Regions from separate parts of the Streptomyces sp. NPDC029292 genome, predicted to be linked through region 1. Evidence: riboswitches for the same ligand, from Rfam matches in the RefSeq annotation. Region 1 holds a riboswitch; the other holds the start of a gene.
What was found. Region 1 has a riboswitch for ZMP and ZTP ahead of ACZ4WS_RS30185 (bifunctional 5,10-methylenetetrahydrofolate dehydrogenase/5,10-methenyltetrahydrofolate cyclohydrolase). Riboswitches for the same ligand answer to the same signal wherever they lie in the genome.
Positions count from the first base shown of each region.

Region 2: it holds a riboswitch for ZMP and ZTP, as region 1 does, so the genes downstream of both, ACZ4WS_RS05515 (glycine hydroxymethyltransferase) here and ACZ4WS_RS30185 (bifunctional 5,10-methylenetetrahydrofolate dehydrogenase/5,10-methenyltetrahydrofolate cyclohydrolase) in region 1, are expected to answer to the same signal.

Region 1 covers NZ_JBVHXR010000015.1:218,157-225,334, reverse strand. Annotated here, with positions in the region: gene ACZ4WS_RS30215 (polyprenyl synthetase family protein) at 34-1,038, shown strand; gene ACZ4WS_RS30210 (MFS transporter) at 1,347-2,552, shown strand; partial or broken gene ACZ4WS_RS30205 (winged helix-turn-helix domain-containing protein) at 2,578-3,060, opposite strand; gene ACZ4WS_RS30200 (hypothetical protein) at 3,200-3,430, opposite strand; gene ACZ4WS_RS30195 (CU044_5270 family protein) at 3,457-4,179, shown strand; gene ACZ4WS_RS30190 (hypothetical protein) at 4,173-4,295, shown strand; gene ACZ4WS_RS30185 (bifunctional 5,10-methylenetetrahydrofolate dehydrogenase/5,10-methenyltetrahydrofolate cyclohydrolase) at 4,296-5,144, opposite strand; ZMP/ZTP riboswitch at 5,168-5,254, opposite strand; gene ACZ4WS_RS30180 (hypothetical protein) at 5,260-5,988, opposite strand; gene ACZ4WS_RS30175 (hypothetical protein) at 6,703-7,178, opposite strand, start outside.
Region 2 covers NZ_JBVHXR010000002.1:148,020-155,197, forward strand. Annotated here, with positions in the region: gene ACZ4WS_RS05490 (DMT family transporter) at 1-692, opposite strand, end outside; gene ACZ4WS_RS05495 (RNA-guided endonuclease InsQ/TnpB family protein) at 747-1,952, opposite strand; gene ACZ4WS_RS05500 (hypothetical protein) at 2,140-2,490, shown strand; gene ACZ4WS_RS05505 (glutathionylspermidine synthase family protein) at 2,529-3,713, shown strand; gene rocD (ornithine--oxo-acid transaminase) at 3,733-4,947, opposite strand; ZMP/ZTP riboswitch at 5,106-5,192, shown strand; gene ACZ4WS_RS05515 (glycine hydroxymethyltransferase) at 5,224-6,669, shown strand; gene ACZ4WS_RS05520 (hypothetical protein) at 6,686-7,178, opposite strand, start outside.

The sequences.
Region 1 (7,178 bases):
GATCGTCAAAGGGTGGGGGCTTCCGTGAATTCCATGTCGTACGTGGATCTGCATCGGCGCATGTCGGCGGATATCGAGGCGGAGATGGATACCGCTCTCGAAAAACTCGGTAGATCGGCGAAATCGGTCAGAGAAACAGTCGCCAAGCTATTGGAGCACCGCACCTTCAAATACCCGCTGTCGGTGCTGCCGATGATGGTCCATGCCGTCGAGACCGGAGCGCCCGAACCGGCGGTTCCGCTGGCCGTCGTGCATGAGCTGTGGTGGACGTCGGCGTGCTATCTGGACGATCTGGCCGATGGGCAGGGCGCGTTCGTCGCCGGTGACCTCAGCGGGAGCGAAGCGCTGCTCGCCACGGTCGTCAGCGGAAATCCGCTTCCCATTCTCGTCGTTCAGTCGCAACGAATTCCGGAGTCGGTGCGTGGTGTTCTGGCGATCGAGATCGTGAACTGCTCGATCGTTGCCGCCGAAGGGCAACTGATCGACCTTCGTGGTGATGTACGTGCTGCTACGCGCGACTCGGTGGTCACGGCGTACCGAGGTAAATCCGGCGCTCCCTTCAGCATGGTCACGGCAATGGCCGCCGAATTGGCGGGAGTCGAGAAGGAGCGAGTGGAGCTCTGGCGCGAGTTCGGCAATGTCTTCGGCATCCTGTGGCAGATATTCAACGACCAGGAGGACATCCTCTCCGGCCGTAACGAAGACCTGCTGAACGGCACGGTGACGTACCTGCTTGCCTGCGCCCTCGACGAGGCGGCCCCCCAGCCCAGGCAGCACCTCCTCGGCCTGCACACCGCCGCAAGGAGTTCTCACCAAGCCAGAGCGGAACTCACCGACCTCCTTCTCGCGCCTGCCGTTCTTCGTCGGTACGAGGAGGACATCAACGAGTTCCGCGACAAGGCGTATCGCCTTCTCGACGAACTGGGCGGTGACGAAACGTATTTGCAGATGCTTCGGCAGCTCGTGGACGAGTCCTCTCGGATGCTGCTCGGGGCGGACCTCGTCTCCGCGGGGACGGCTTCGGGGCAGTGCTACTGAACTTGACCGGGTGATGTCGGGCTGTTCGCCTGACGTCCCACGCGGACTTGCTTTCGGCAACTCGGTCGACTGCGCTCGGCCACCGGCCGGGAGACCGTTACCAGTGGTTGCTGCTCAGCGGGCTGGAGGAGGTGGGTGCGTGCGGGCAGCGCAAGGCACCGTACATCCGTACGAACTCTGCGCACCGGTGGCATAGTTGTGTCTCAACGCCGCGCAGTCCGCCAGGGCCACACACGTGCGGTCCGAGGTCCGGGCGATCCACGCGCTGCGGCGTGCGATTCGCTGGGCGCGTGACAGGAGAGCGACGGTTGCCGATCGGACTCATCGCACTGGCAATGGGCGGTTTCGGTATCGGTCTGACCGAGTTCCTGATCGCCGGACTGTTGCCGCAGGTGGCGTCGAGTTTCGCGGTGTCCGAGGCGGCCGCGGGCCGGCTGATCTCCGGGTACGCGTTGAGTGTCGCGGTCGGCGCGATCGCGCTGACCGCGGCGACGGCGCGGCTGCCCCGCAAGGGGGTTCTGGTCGGCCTGGTGGCGTTGTTCGTCATCGGCAACCTGCTGTCCGCCGTCGCGTCGAGCTATCCGGTGATGTTGCTCGGGCGGATCGTTGCGGCGTTGTGCCACGGTTCGTTCTTCGGTATCGGCTCGCTGGTCGCGCGCAGCCTGGTCGCCCCCGAGAAGAAGTCCCGTGCGGTGGCTGTCATGTTCGGCGGGCTGACGGTTGCGAACGTGTTGGGCGTGCCGTTCGGCGCGCTCGTCGGTGAACGCTGGGGCTGGCGAGCGGCCTTCTGGGCAGTCACCGGAATCGGCCTGCTCGCGCTGGCGGGAATCGTCGTCCTCGTCCCCGGTTGGGCGGGAGAGGCGCGGCTGCCGATGGCGGCGGGCCGTTCGGACCCGATACAACGCGGTGGCTTGTGGGCCCAGTTCCGTGCGTTCCGGTCCTGGCAGGTCTGGCTGACCCTGACGGCCACCGCGCTCAGCTACGGCGGGATGTTCGGTGCGTTCAGTTACATCGCCTACACGTTCACCGAGGTCGGCGGCTTTTCCCCCGCGGACGTCGCATGGTTGCTCATGGTGTACGGCGTCGGCCTGGTCGTCGGGAACCTGATCGGAGGGCGGGCAGCCGACCGTGACCGTGACCGCGCCCTGGTCCTCGCCCTGCTCGGACTCACCATCACCCTGGCCGTGTTCGGTCTGCTGGCCGGCAGCGCCACGGCGTCGGTGATACTGATCTTTCTGATGGGGCTGTTCGGATTCGCCAGTGTGCCCGGCATGATCACTCGTGTCACCGACTTCGCACATGGGGCGCCCCTGGCCGCAAGCGCCAACGTGTCCGCGTCCAACCTCGGCAACGCCCTCGGCGCCTGGCTCGGGGGCCTGGCCATCACCGCGGGCCTCGGCTACACCGCGCCGCTCTACGTCGGCGCCGGTATCGCCCTGACTTCCACCATCGTCATGGTCATCGCCGCAAACCACGCCAGGTCAACCGCGCAGCAGACTGGCTGCTGGACTTAAAAGTGTGACGTCCGTCCGAGCGTTTTCAGCTGTCCAGGGTGAGGCCGGTGCCAGTGAGGCAGCCGTTGATCAGGTGTGGCCGGTACTGGATCTTCTTGAGTTGCGCTTGACGGCGGTGGCCAACTGGTCGAGGTCCGCGGCGGCAAGGTTGCCCGTAGCCCGTTTCATCAGCGACCAGATGCCTTCCTGCGGGTTGAGGTCGAGTGCGTAAGAAGGGAACTGGAAGACCACGGCCAGTCCTGGTTCGCGGCGATGAATTCCTTCATCCCCGCCATCAAGATGTGTCCGGAGGAGCCGCGGCCACGGACGCGGCCCACCGGGGTTCGGCCGACCACGCCCCAGGTTCTCGCACGTGGCGGCCTCAGCGACTGGCTGGCCTCGTCTTCGAAGCGATCCAGGCCCCGCGGGCCGGCTGCTGCCACGACCAGCCGTGGCGCTTGAGTAGCCGCCACGTCCCTTCCATCGTGTAGCTGACGTGGAACATCCGCACTCTTGTCGCCACCCTCGAAGCGAACGACTGCCGCCAGCCGAATCCGCTCCCGCAGGGCCCTCCCCTCGGCGGTCAAGCCCCCGCCCTGCGCGTGTCTCACAGTCCACGACCACCGACTCCAACCACACGCCGTCAGGCGAACAGCCCGATCACCCAATCAAGTCCAGTAGCCGGCCGACGCGGCCATCACCAAGGCCGTCGCCAGGGCGAGGGCGGTACCGAGCAGAACTCCGGCGCACAGCCGGCGCCGCAGCACGCGGTACCTCTCCTCGTATTCGGCGCGCAATTCCGTGCCGCGCCGTGCGGTGCGTTCCCAGGAACGCCGGGTGAGGGCGAGGTGGTTCTCCTGATAGCGCGCCTCCGCCTCCTGTCGCTGGGAGTCCGTCAACGCAGCCGAGCGAGCGTCCCCGCCGCGTGCGCCGCTGGGCCTGGAGCATCGGGACCGCCGCCGTCGGCGTGGTCGTCCTGACCTTGATGCTGTCGGGAACGACCACCACCCCCGCCGTGGCCGCGCGCCGTCCCCTGCTCGTCGAGTCCGGCTCCACCCCCGTACCTCTGGACCGGCTCGCAGACCGGGCAGCGGCGGCGGCCGGCGGTTCGCCGCGGCTGCGCCAGGGCACCCACGTCCAGACCTGGAGCCTGAGCATGACCTCGGGACCCGGTGCCCGGCCGCCGATCACGCTCCCCGAGGAACGTGTCGTCCGCTGGAAGGCCGACGGCAGCCACACGGAACTCGTGGTGGCCACCGACCCGCGCCACCCGGGCAAGCCCGTCATCACCGACACCGACGGCACGCCGCGCACGGTCGAGGACGGCCATGTCCTCAACCGGCAGACGTATCCGCCGAGTTGGAGCGACGCCCCACCGCAGGCGCGGCCGCCGCACGACGCCGAGCGGCTGCGCGCCTACCTCGAGGAGATCGACACCACCGAAGCGATGAAGACACCGGAACTCCTGGACGCCATGGCCGAGTTGCTCGACCACTGGACGCTCGGCGCCCGGGAGTCCGCCGCGCTGGCCCGTGTCCTGGCCGATGCGAAGGGGCTGCGCCCGTCCGGAGCGGTCACCGACCGGCTGGGGCGCCGGGGCAGGCGTACGTGTACGACGACACGGCCCACTCCGCACACCGGATGCTGATCCTCGACCCGGCGACCGGCGCCGTCCTCGGCCTCGAGGACACCGTCACGAAGGACGATCCCGAGTACGGCGTCAAGGCCGGGGACGTGATGTCGTACAGCGCCTGGATGCGCTGATCAGGCGCCGAGCCGGCGTTCGGCCCCCGTCACGGTCTGCTCCAGCAGGACCGCGATCGTCATCGGGCCGACGCCACCGGGCACGGGAGTGATCAGCTCGGCCCGGACGCTCGCGGTGTCGAAGTCGACGTCGCCGACGTTTCCGGCGTTGTAGCCCGCGTCGATCACGACGGCCCCCGGCTTGATGTCCTCGCCGCGGATCAGCCGGGGCCGTCCCACGGCGGCGACCACGATGTCCGCCTCGCGCACGACCGAGGACAGATCCGTCGTCCGCGAGTGGCAGTACGTCACCGTCGCGTCGCGCCCGAGCAGCAGCATGCCGACCGGCTTGCCCAGGATCGCGCTGCGGCCCACGACCACGGCCCGCTTGCCCGCCGGGTCGACGTCGTACTCGTCGAGGAGCCGCATGATGCCGCCGGGCGTGCAGGACACGAAGCCCGGCAGTCCGAAGCTCATCGCCGAGTACGAGCTCAGCGTCACCCCGTCGACGTCCTTCTCCGGCGCGATGGCCTCGAACGCCGCACGCTCGTCGATGTGCGGTCCGACGGGGTGCTGGAGCAGGATGCCGTGCACGGTGGGGTCGCCGGACAACGCGTGGAGCGTGTCGACCAGTTCGGCCGTCGTGGTGTCGGCGGGCAGGGAGACGTGCCGCGACTCGATACCGGCCTTGCGGCAGCGGTTCTGCTTCATCCGGACGTACGTGACGGAGGCGGGATCCTCGCCGACCAGCACCGTCGCCAGACACGGCGCGGCACCCGTACCGTCCTTGAGGTCGGCCGCTCGCTTGGCGGTCTCCTCGACGATGCGGCGCGCGAGACCGGCGCCGTCCATCAGCTGGGCCTGGGGCATGAGCTACTCCTGAGCGTCGTTGACACCATCGCCCAGGCGCGCGGCAGAGACTCGTTCGTCAGACCGCTCCCCGGTGGTACTCCACCTCAGCGCCAGTCACGGCCCGCCGACCACCCTAGCCCGTACGATGATCGGCCAGGACGGCAGGGGGAGAGGGCCATTGGGCGACGTACGGGACGACCTTCTCAAAGGACTGGCGTGGAATACGGCCGCGCCGAGCGGCGTCCTGCTGCGCCTCCTGAGTCCGCAGGTCCCCTCGGTCTGGTTCTGGCGCTGCCTGCGGGCAGGCCTGCCCGCCGACGTCGTCGACGCGATCGTCACCCACCCCGACCTGCGCGTACGCGGTTACTTCGCCGATAGCTGGAACGCCGACCCAGCCGACCGCGCCCGACTGGCCGACGACCCCGAGCGGAAGGTCCGGATAGCGGTGGCCAACGGACCGGAACCGTTCCGGATGGAGGTCGCGCCGCTGCCCGATGCCGCGTACGAGCGGCTCCTGTCCGATCCGGACGGCGAGGTACGCGACTGGGCGGTGCACTCCCGGAGCATCCCCCCGCGGGTCCTCGCCGGGTACGCCGACCACACCGACCCCGCGGTCCGTGCCGCGGTCTGCCGGGCCTGGGACGAACTGGCTCCGGCCGTTCGCGACGCGCTCCTTGCGGATCCCGACGCCGAGGTCCGCCGGGCCGCGGCCGTCAGCGCCTGCCCCGACGACGCGGCACGTACCGACGAACTGCTGGACACCGTCGAGCGACGGCGGCGAGACGACGTACTCAGGGAGGGCCGACTCAGCCGCGCCACGGCCGAACGCCTCGCGGCGAGCGCGGACTCGGGAGAGCGGCACGCCGTCGCCGCGAACCCCTCACTGCCGCCCGATCTGGTCGCGCGCCTGGCCACGGATCCCGAACACGCCGTCCGCCTGGCGATATCGGTCAGGCCCGAACTCACCGAGCAGGAGCGAGCCGCGATCGACTACGAGATGGACCCGGAGCGCCGCCCCGGCCCGGTCCGGTGGGTCTGGAACCTCGGGGACGAGAACGACGACCACGCAGCGCTCCGCCGATGCGCGACCTCCGCCCACGTCCTGCTGCGCCGTTCCGCGGCCGCCAACCGCCACCTGCCGGGCGACCTCGTCGCGCGTCTCGCTCGCGACGAGGACCACGCGGTCCGCCTCTTGACCTGTGAGTACCAGCCCTCCGCCCCGCCGGACGCCCTCCTGCGCACGGTCCTGGAGTGGGACGGCTACACCCGCTCCATCCTGCTGGACAGACCGCAGTTCCCCAGGAAGGGCCTCGCCCGGTACGCCGACGACGCGGACCCGAGCCTACGGGTGCTCGCCCTGCACGACCCGGACGCCTCGCCCGAGCTGGTCGAGCGCCTCAGCCGCGACGAGTCCACCCGGGTCAGGAATGCACGGCCGCTGATCCCCGCGTCGCGCCGGCCCGCATCGAGGAACTGCTGGCCGAGCCCGCCACCGCCCAGCAAGCGGCGGGGAATCCCGGACTGCCGGTGCGGGCCATGCACCGGTTGCTGGACGAGCTCGGCCTGGACTGACGACTCAGGAGCCGCTCTCCGCGGGCGGCGCGGTCGGATCCGCCCCGGCCAGGAACCCGTTGGCCTGCGCCTCGGTGGTCACCGCACCGATGGCTCCGGCCCATCGGGCGATCTCGCGGGCCAGCGCCAGGGCTCCGGCCTCGTTGCCCGCGGCGCGGGCCAGGACCGCGAGCAGCATCTGCTGGGAGAGCGTGCCGGGGACGTTCCCGGCACGGGCGCCCAGAGCGGTCGCCCGGGTCCAGCGCTCCAGCGCCCGCGCGTGGTCGCCGCGATCGTGGTCGTGGTCGCCGAGGTGACGCAGCGCCTCGCGAGCCAGCAGGTCGTCGCCGGAGACGCCCGAGACACCCGAGACGGCCGACTCGCCCGCGCGCAGGGCGGCTTCGTAGTGCCCCGGTGCGAGATCGCGCTCGCCGAAGAGATTGTCGGCGATGAGGCCCAGGTACATCTCGGCCCAGCCACGGCGCACCTCGTCCGGGGCCT
Region 2 (7,178 bases), on a different contig from region 1:
ACCGCCGGTCCGATGGTCTCCCCGATGACCAGCCCGGCGGTAGCCGTCGTCACCGACCCCCGCTGCAAGGCCGACGTGAGCAGCAGAAACGCCGCCCCTCCACCCAGCAGCAGCGCATACGTCGCCGGATTGCTCAGCAGCGCGCCCGGATCGAGGTCGTCAATGAGCCGCACCGCCACCTCGACCACCCCGAACCCGAACCCGGCCCCCAGCCCGAGGGCGAGCGCCCGCCCCCGCTCGGGCAGCCGCCCGGCCACGAATCCCAGCAGCAGCACCGCGACAGCCGTCGCCAACATCGCGTACTTCAACGCCGTGGACCCCGTCTGCTCCCCCTCCGTCCCGGACGCCAGCCCCAGCATCGCGAGCCCCGCGCACACCACCCCCACCGCGCCCCACTCGACCCGGCTCAACCGCACCCGCAGCAGCCGCGCGGCCACCACCGCCGTCACGGCGAGGCTCGAGGCGAGCGCCGCCCCGACCGCGTAGATCGGAATCGACCGCAGCGCCGCGATCTGCAGCAGAAACCCGACGCCGTCGAGTGCGAGCCCCGCCAGATACCGCCACTGCCGCAGTGCCCGCAGCAGCAACGCCGCGTCGCCGCCCGGCCCGCTGTCGGCCGCCGCGCGCGCGGCCATCGCCTGCAACACCGTCGCCGTACCGAAACAGACCGCCGCGCCAAGGGCGCACATCATTCCAAAGAGCACGAATTGAATCCTCCCATCCCTGAAACGGAAGGGATTCCTGGCTCACGCTGCTCGATTCCCCGGCGGGGATTCGAGTCTTACGCGATCGGCACCAGCCGGGTTGAGACCAGCCCGGACGAGCATCACGCGGGCGGAGTTCTTGTCTCTAGGGGAGGAGACTCCGCATGCGGTGCAGGTGTAGGTACGTTCAGACAGCGGCAGTGCGTGCTTGGTTCTCGCTCCGCAGTTCCCGCAGTCCATGGTGGTGTGAGCCGGGTGCACCAGGTGCACGATGCGCGCGTGCTTGCGCGCCATGTTGATCAGCTCTGCCTTGGTGGCCGAGATCGCGGCGTCGGCCGCCTTGCGGGCCATGGTTGACTTCGCCAGGAACTTGGGCTTGAAGTCCTCCACGGCGATCTGGTCGAAGTCGGCCGTCACTTTCTTGGCCCACTTGCGTGCGCTGTCCTGGCGCTGACGGGCGATTTTCTTGTGGACCTTTGCGGCCTGCCGCTTCGCCTTCCGGTATCCCTTGGACGTGGCCTGGCCGGGCTTGGGTTTCCTTCGGGCCATCTCCCTCTGGTGGCGCGACAGCTTCCGAGCGGCCTTCTTACCGTGCTCGGCGTGGGGCAGGTCGTGGAGGTCACTGGTTGTAGTCGCGGTCTCTCTCACGCCCCAGTCGACGCCGATGGCGCTACCGGTCTCGGGGAGCGGCCGGACCTCCGCGGGGACGACGAAGGAGGCGTACCAGTGGCCGAGGCTGTCGCGGTAGATACGGACACTGGACGGGGCGGCGAGCAGTTCCCGCGACCACACCACGCTCACGCTGATGCCACCCGCCAGATGCAGTCGGCCGTCCTTCAACCGGAATCCGCGCCGCGTGTAGTTGAGAGTCGGATCCGCCAAGTCCCGCTTCTTGAAGCGGGGCATTCCCGCCCGCTGCCGCACGGGCAACCGGGCCTTGATGTCCCCCAGCGCCCTGGCACGCGACTTGGCGAAGTCCCGGATGGTCTGCTGCTGCGGCACCGAAGCACCTTCATGGAGCCATGTGTGTTCGGTGCGCCAACCGGTCAGCATCCTGTCGAGCCAGGCCGGACCGCACTTCTCTCTGGCCGCGTGCGCCGCACGGGACTCCGCGACGCACTGATTCCACACCCACCGGCACCGGTCCCACTCGGACAGCAGTGCTGCCCGCGCGGTGGACGACAGGCGGAGCCGGTAGGTGTACCGGGCATGCCCGGCTGTCCTTCCCGCTTCCCGTGATGGCGCCATGTCCCAGTTCTATCACCGGATTTAAGCGCAGGTATTGCGAAGTGCCTATTATCAAGCGGTTCTCCAAGGTCCGGCATCCTCCGGCTTGCCACGTGGCTGTGGGGGCGAAGGGGGCGGTTGCATTACGGCGGGGCGGCCCTCTCTAAAGTGATCGCCGAATCAGTCGTACGAACGGGGGACACAGGACATGGCAGACACACGACGCCAACTGCGCTCGGGCACGGTCGTACTCGGCGGCATGGGACTCCTCGCGGCCGCGCTCACCGCCTGCTCCTCGGACCCCGACAAGCGCTGCGTCGACCGCGACAGCTACACCCTCACCAAGGGCTACAAGGTCGTCGCCGACAAGAACTGCATGTCGACGAAGACGTCCGTCAACGGCTCCTGGTACTACGGCGGCAAGAAGAAGAGCGGCTGGGTCGACGGCGGCTCCTTCACCAAGCCCAGCAAGGGATCAGGCAGTTCGAGCGGCGGCAGCCACGGCAGCGGCGTCGACCGCGGCGGCTTCGGCAGCGGCAAGGGCAGCTCCGGCGGCTGAGCGCCCGGGACACACAGACGCGATCGGACTCGTACGCCATGGAACGCCGCACCATCGACCCCCGCCCCGGCTGGCAGCAGACCGTCGAGGAACAGGGCCTCATCTATCCGCTCACCCGCTACCCCGACGACTCCCTGCGCCCCTACTGGGACGAGAGCGCGTACTACGTCTTCTCGCTCCCCGAGGTGGAGTCGCTGGAGGAGGTCGTCGAGGAACTGCACCGCATGTGCCTGGCGGCGGCCGACCACATCGTCACCGCACACCGCTTCGCCGATCTCGGCATCACCGACCCGCGCGTCGTCGAACTCGTCGCCGAGGCCTGGCACCGCCGCGCCGAACTTCCCTCCGTCTACGGCCGTTTCGACCTTCGCTACGACGGCACGGGCCCGGCCAAGCTCCTCGAATACAACGCCGACACCCCGACCTCCCTGGTCGAGGCCGCGAGCCCCCAGTGGTTCTGGATGGAGGACCGCTTCCCCGGCGCCGACCAGTGGAACTCCCTCCACGAACGTCTCGTCGCCGTCTGGAAGAAACAGGCCGCCCTCCTGCCACCCGGGAGCCCCCTCTACTTCGCCCACTCCGCCGCCGACGAACTCGGCGAGGACCTGATGACGGTCGCCTATCTGAAGGAGACCGCGGAACAGGCCGGCCTCGACACCGACTGGATCTCCATGGAGGAGATCGGCTGGGACCCCCTCTCCTGCCGCTTCGTCGACAACCAACTCCGCTTCATCCGCAGCTGCTTCAAGCTCTACCCCTGGGAGTGGCTCACCACCGACCGCTTCGCCGACCACGTCCTGGACACCCTCGACAACGGCGGCGGCACGGGCACGACCCTGTGGATCGAGCCCGCCTGGAAAATGCTCCTCTCCAACAAGGCGCTCCTCGCCATCCTCTGGGAGCTGTACCCGGACCACCCGAACCTCCTCCCGGCCTACCTCGACGGCCCCCGCGAGCTGGCCACCACCAAGGGATACGTGGCCAAGCCGCTCCTCGGCCGCGAGGGCGCCGGGGTGACGGTCCACCCACCGGGCGCCGCCCCCGTCGTACGCGACGAGCCCTGCTGCTACCAGGAGTTGGCCCCCCTCCCGTCCTTCGGCGGCAACCGCATCGTCCTCGGCGCCTGGGTCGTCGAGGACGAGTCGGCGGGCCTCGGCATCCGCGAGTCCTCCGGCCTGATCACCGACGAGTACGCCCGCTTCCTGCCACACGTGATCCTCTAGCCGCCGGGTCCGGCAGCCGCTAGGCCCCCAGTACGGCGCGGAGTTGGGCGAGTCCCCAGTCCAGGTCCTCCTTGCTGATGACCAGGGGCGGCGCGATCCGGACCGTGACCCCGTGGGTGTCCTTGACCAGGACACCCCGGTCCATCAGCTTCTCGGAGATCTCCCGGCCCGTGCCGTACGCCGGGGCGATGTCGACACCCGCCCACAGCCCGCGCCCGCGCACCTGGGTGACATGCCCCGTGCCCGTCAACAGCCCCAGTTCGTGGTGCAGATGCTCCCCGAGCTCGGCCGCCCGGCGCTGATACTCGCCCGACCGCAGCATCGCGATCACCTCGAGCGCCACCGCACAGGCCAGCGGATTCCCCCCGAACGTCGACCCGTGCTCACCGGGCCGGAACACCCCGAGCACCTCACGGCTGGACACCACCGCCGACACCGGCACGACCCCGCCCCCGAGCGCCTTGCCCAGCACATACATGTCGGGCACCACCCCCTCGTGCTCGCACGCGAAGGTCTTCCCCGTGCGACCGAGCCCCGACTGGATCTCATCCGCGATGAACAGAACATTCCGCTCCCGCGTCACCTCCCGCACGCCCGGGAGATAACCGGGCGGCGGCACCAGCACCCCCGCCTCACCCTGGATCGGCTCCAGCAGCACGGCCACCGTGTCCTCGGTGACCGCCTCCTGCATCGCCGCCAGGTCCCCGTACGGCACGATGTCGAAGCCCGGCGTGTACGGCCCGAAGTCCGCCCGCGCCTCCTGGTCCGTGGAGAAGCTGATGAGCGTCGTCGTACGGCCGTGGAAGTTGCCGCTCGCCACCACGATCCTCGCCCTCCCGTCCGGGACGCCCTTGACCCGGTACCCCCACTTCCGGGCCGTCTTCACCGCGGTCTCCACCGCCTCCGCCCCCGTGTTCATCGGCAGCACCATCTCCATGCCGCACAGCTCCGCCAGCTGCGTACAGAAGTCGGCGAACCGGTCGTGGTGGAACGCCCGCGACGTCAGCGTCACCCGCTCCAGCTGCGCTCTCGCCGCGTCGAGCAGCCGCCGGTTGCCATGTCCGAAATTCAGCGCCGAGTATCCGGCCAGCAGGTCGAGAAAGCGGCGCCCCTCGACATCCGTCATCCAGGCCCCGTCCGCCGTCGCCACGACGACCGGCAGCGGGTGATAGTTGTGCGCGCTGTGCGCGTCGGCCGAGGCGATGAACGCCTCCGTCGTCTCCGTAGCGGTCACGGGGTCTCCGTTTCTCGACGAGCAGCACCGGTGGAGCGGAGCGTGTTCCGGTACACGGGGGAGTGATACCCGGCGCTGGGCGGGCTTGTGGCCCATTTCCTATCGTCGCTCGCATGGTGGACTGGGGAACCCGGCGATCCGGCGCGCCCGGTAGGCTGACGGCGGGCCGTGACTGGCGCGCTGGGATGGGACCGACCATCGGGGAGCGGCCCACGAACCGAGTGCCGTGCGCCTGGGCCGAACCGTGAACGCTGAACGCCACGTCCGGAGGCCGTCATGCCAGAGCCCCTCTCCACCGAGTCCACCGCCTTCCGCAGCGCCCTCGACGTGATCCGGGCCGTGGAGCCCCGCGTCGCCGACGCCATCGGCCAGGAAATCGCCGACCAGCGCGACATGCTCAAACTGATCGCCTCCGAGAACTACGCCTCCCCGGCCACCCTCCTGGCCATGGGCAACTGGTTCAGCGACAAGTACGCCGAGGGCACCGTCGGCCGCCGCTTCTACGCCGGCTGTCGCAACGTCGACACCGTCGAGGCCCTCGCCGCCGAGCACGCCCGCGAGCTCTTCGGCGCCGAGCACGCCTACGCCCAGCCGCACTCCGGCATCGACGCCAACCTCGTCGCCTTCTGGGCCGTCCTCGCCGCCCGGGTGGAGGCCCCGGCTCTCGCCAAGGCCGGTGTCCGCAACGTCAACGACCTCTCCGAGGCCGACTGGGCCGAGCTGCGCCAGGCCTTCGGCAACCAGCGCATGCTCGGCATGTCCCTGGACGCCGGCGGTCACCTCACCCATGGCTTCCGCCCGAACATCTCCGGCAAGATGTTCGACCAGCGCTCCTACGGCACCGACCCCACCACCGGCCTCATCGACTACGAGGCCCTGCGCACCTCCGCCCGTGAGTTCAAGCCGCTGATCATCGTCGCCGGCTACTCCGCCTACCCCCGCCTGGTGAACTTCCGCATCATGCGGGAGATCGCCGACGAGGTCGGCGCCACCCTCATGGTCGACATGGCCCACTTCGCGGGTCTCGTCGCCGGCAAGGTCCTCACCGGCGACTTCGACCCGGTCCCGCACGCCCAGATCGTCACCACCACCACGCACAAGTCGCTGCGCGGCCCGCGCGGCGGCATGGTGCTGTGCGACGAGACCCTCGCCGAGCAGGTCGACCGCGGCTGCCCGATGGTCCTCGGTGGCCCCCTTCCGCACGTCATGGCCGCCAAGGCCGTCGCGCTCGCCGAGGCCCGCCGCCCCGAGTTCCGCGACTACGCCCAGGCCGTCGTCGACAACTCCCGCGCCCTCGCCGAGGGCCTGATGCGCCGCGGCGCCACCCTGGTCACCGGCGGCACCGACAACCACCTCAACCTGATCGACGTCGCCTCCTCCTACGGCCTCACCGGCCGCCAGGCCGAGTCCGCGCTGCTCGACTCGGGCATCGTCACCAACCGCAACGCCATCCCCGCCGACCCCAACGGCGCCTGGTACACCTCCGGCATCCGCATCGGCACGCCCGCGCTGACCACCCGTGGCCTCGGCACGACCGAGATGGACGAGATCGCCGGTCTGATCGACCGCGTCCTCACCGCCGCCGAGCCCGGCACCACCGCCAAGGGCAGCCCGTCCAAGGCCCAGCACGTCCTGGACCCGAAGATCTCCGACGAGATCGCCCACCGGGCCACCGACCTGCTCACCGGCTTCCCGCTGTACCCGGAGATCGACCTCGGCTGACGCATCCCACCGGGGGCTACAAGTCGATCAGCTCCTGTCGTGGTTCCCGCGGCGGTCCGGCAGCATCACGCCGGGCCGCCGCGCGGCGTATCAGCAGGGTGCCGCCGACTCCGAGGACCAGGCCTGCCGCCAGCCCGGGTATCGCCCCCTTCGCACGCTCCACCGGATGCGGTTTCGACGCAGCCACCGATGTGCTTCCGGAGCCGAACAGCCTCCCCTCCTCCTCCAACTGCTGGAACACCGAGCGCGGCGCCCGATGCCAGCGGATGTCGTCGTCCTCCACATCGGGCGAAGGATCCGTGCGCACCCAGGGCGTGCCGTCCTCCGCGAGGAACACCTGATCCTGGCGCTCGATGGCGACGTCGCCACCGGGCGCGCGGTTGGTCTGCGGCCAGCCCCCGACGCCGGTCAGTCCCCAGACGACCGTGACCCGCACGCGCGGGAAGCTGCCCGCCTCCCAGGCCTCGGGCACCCCCTCCGTCCCCGTGTACCTGGGCGACAGCAACCGC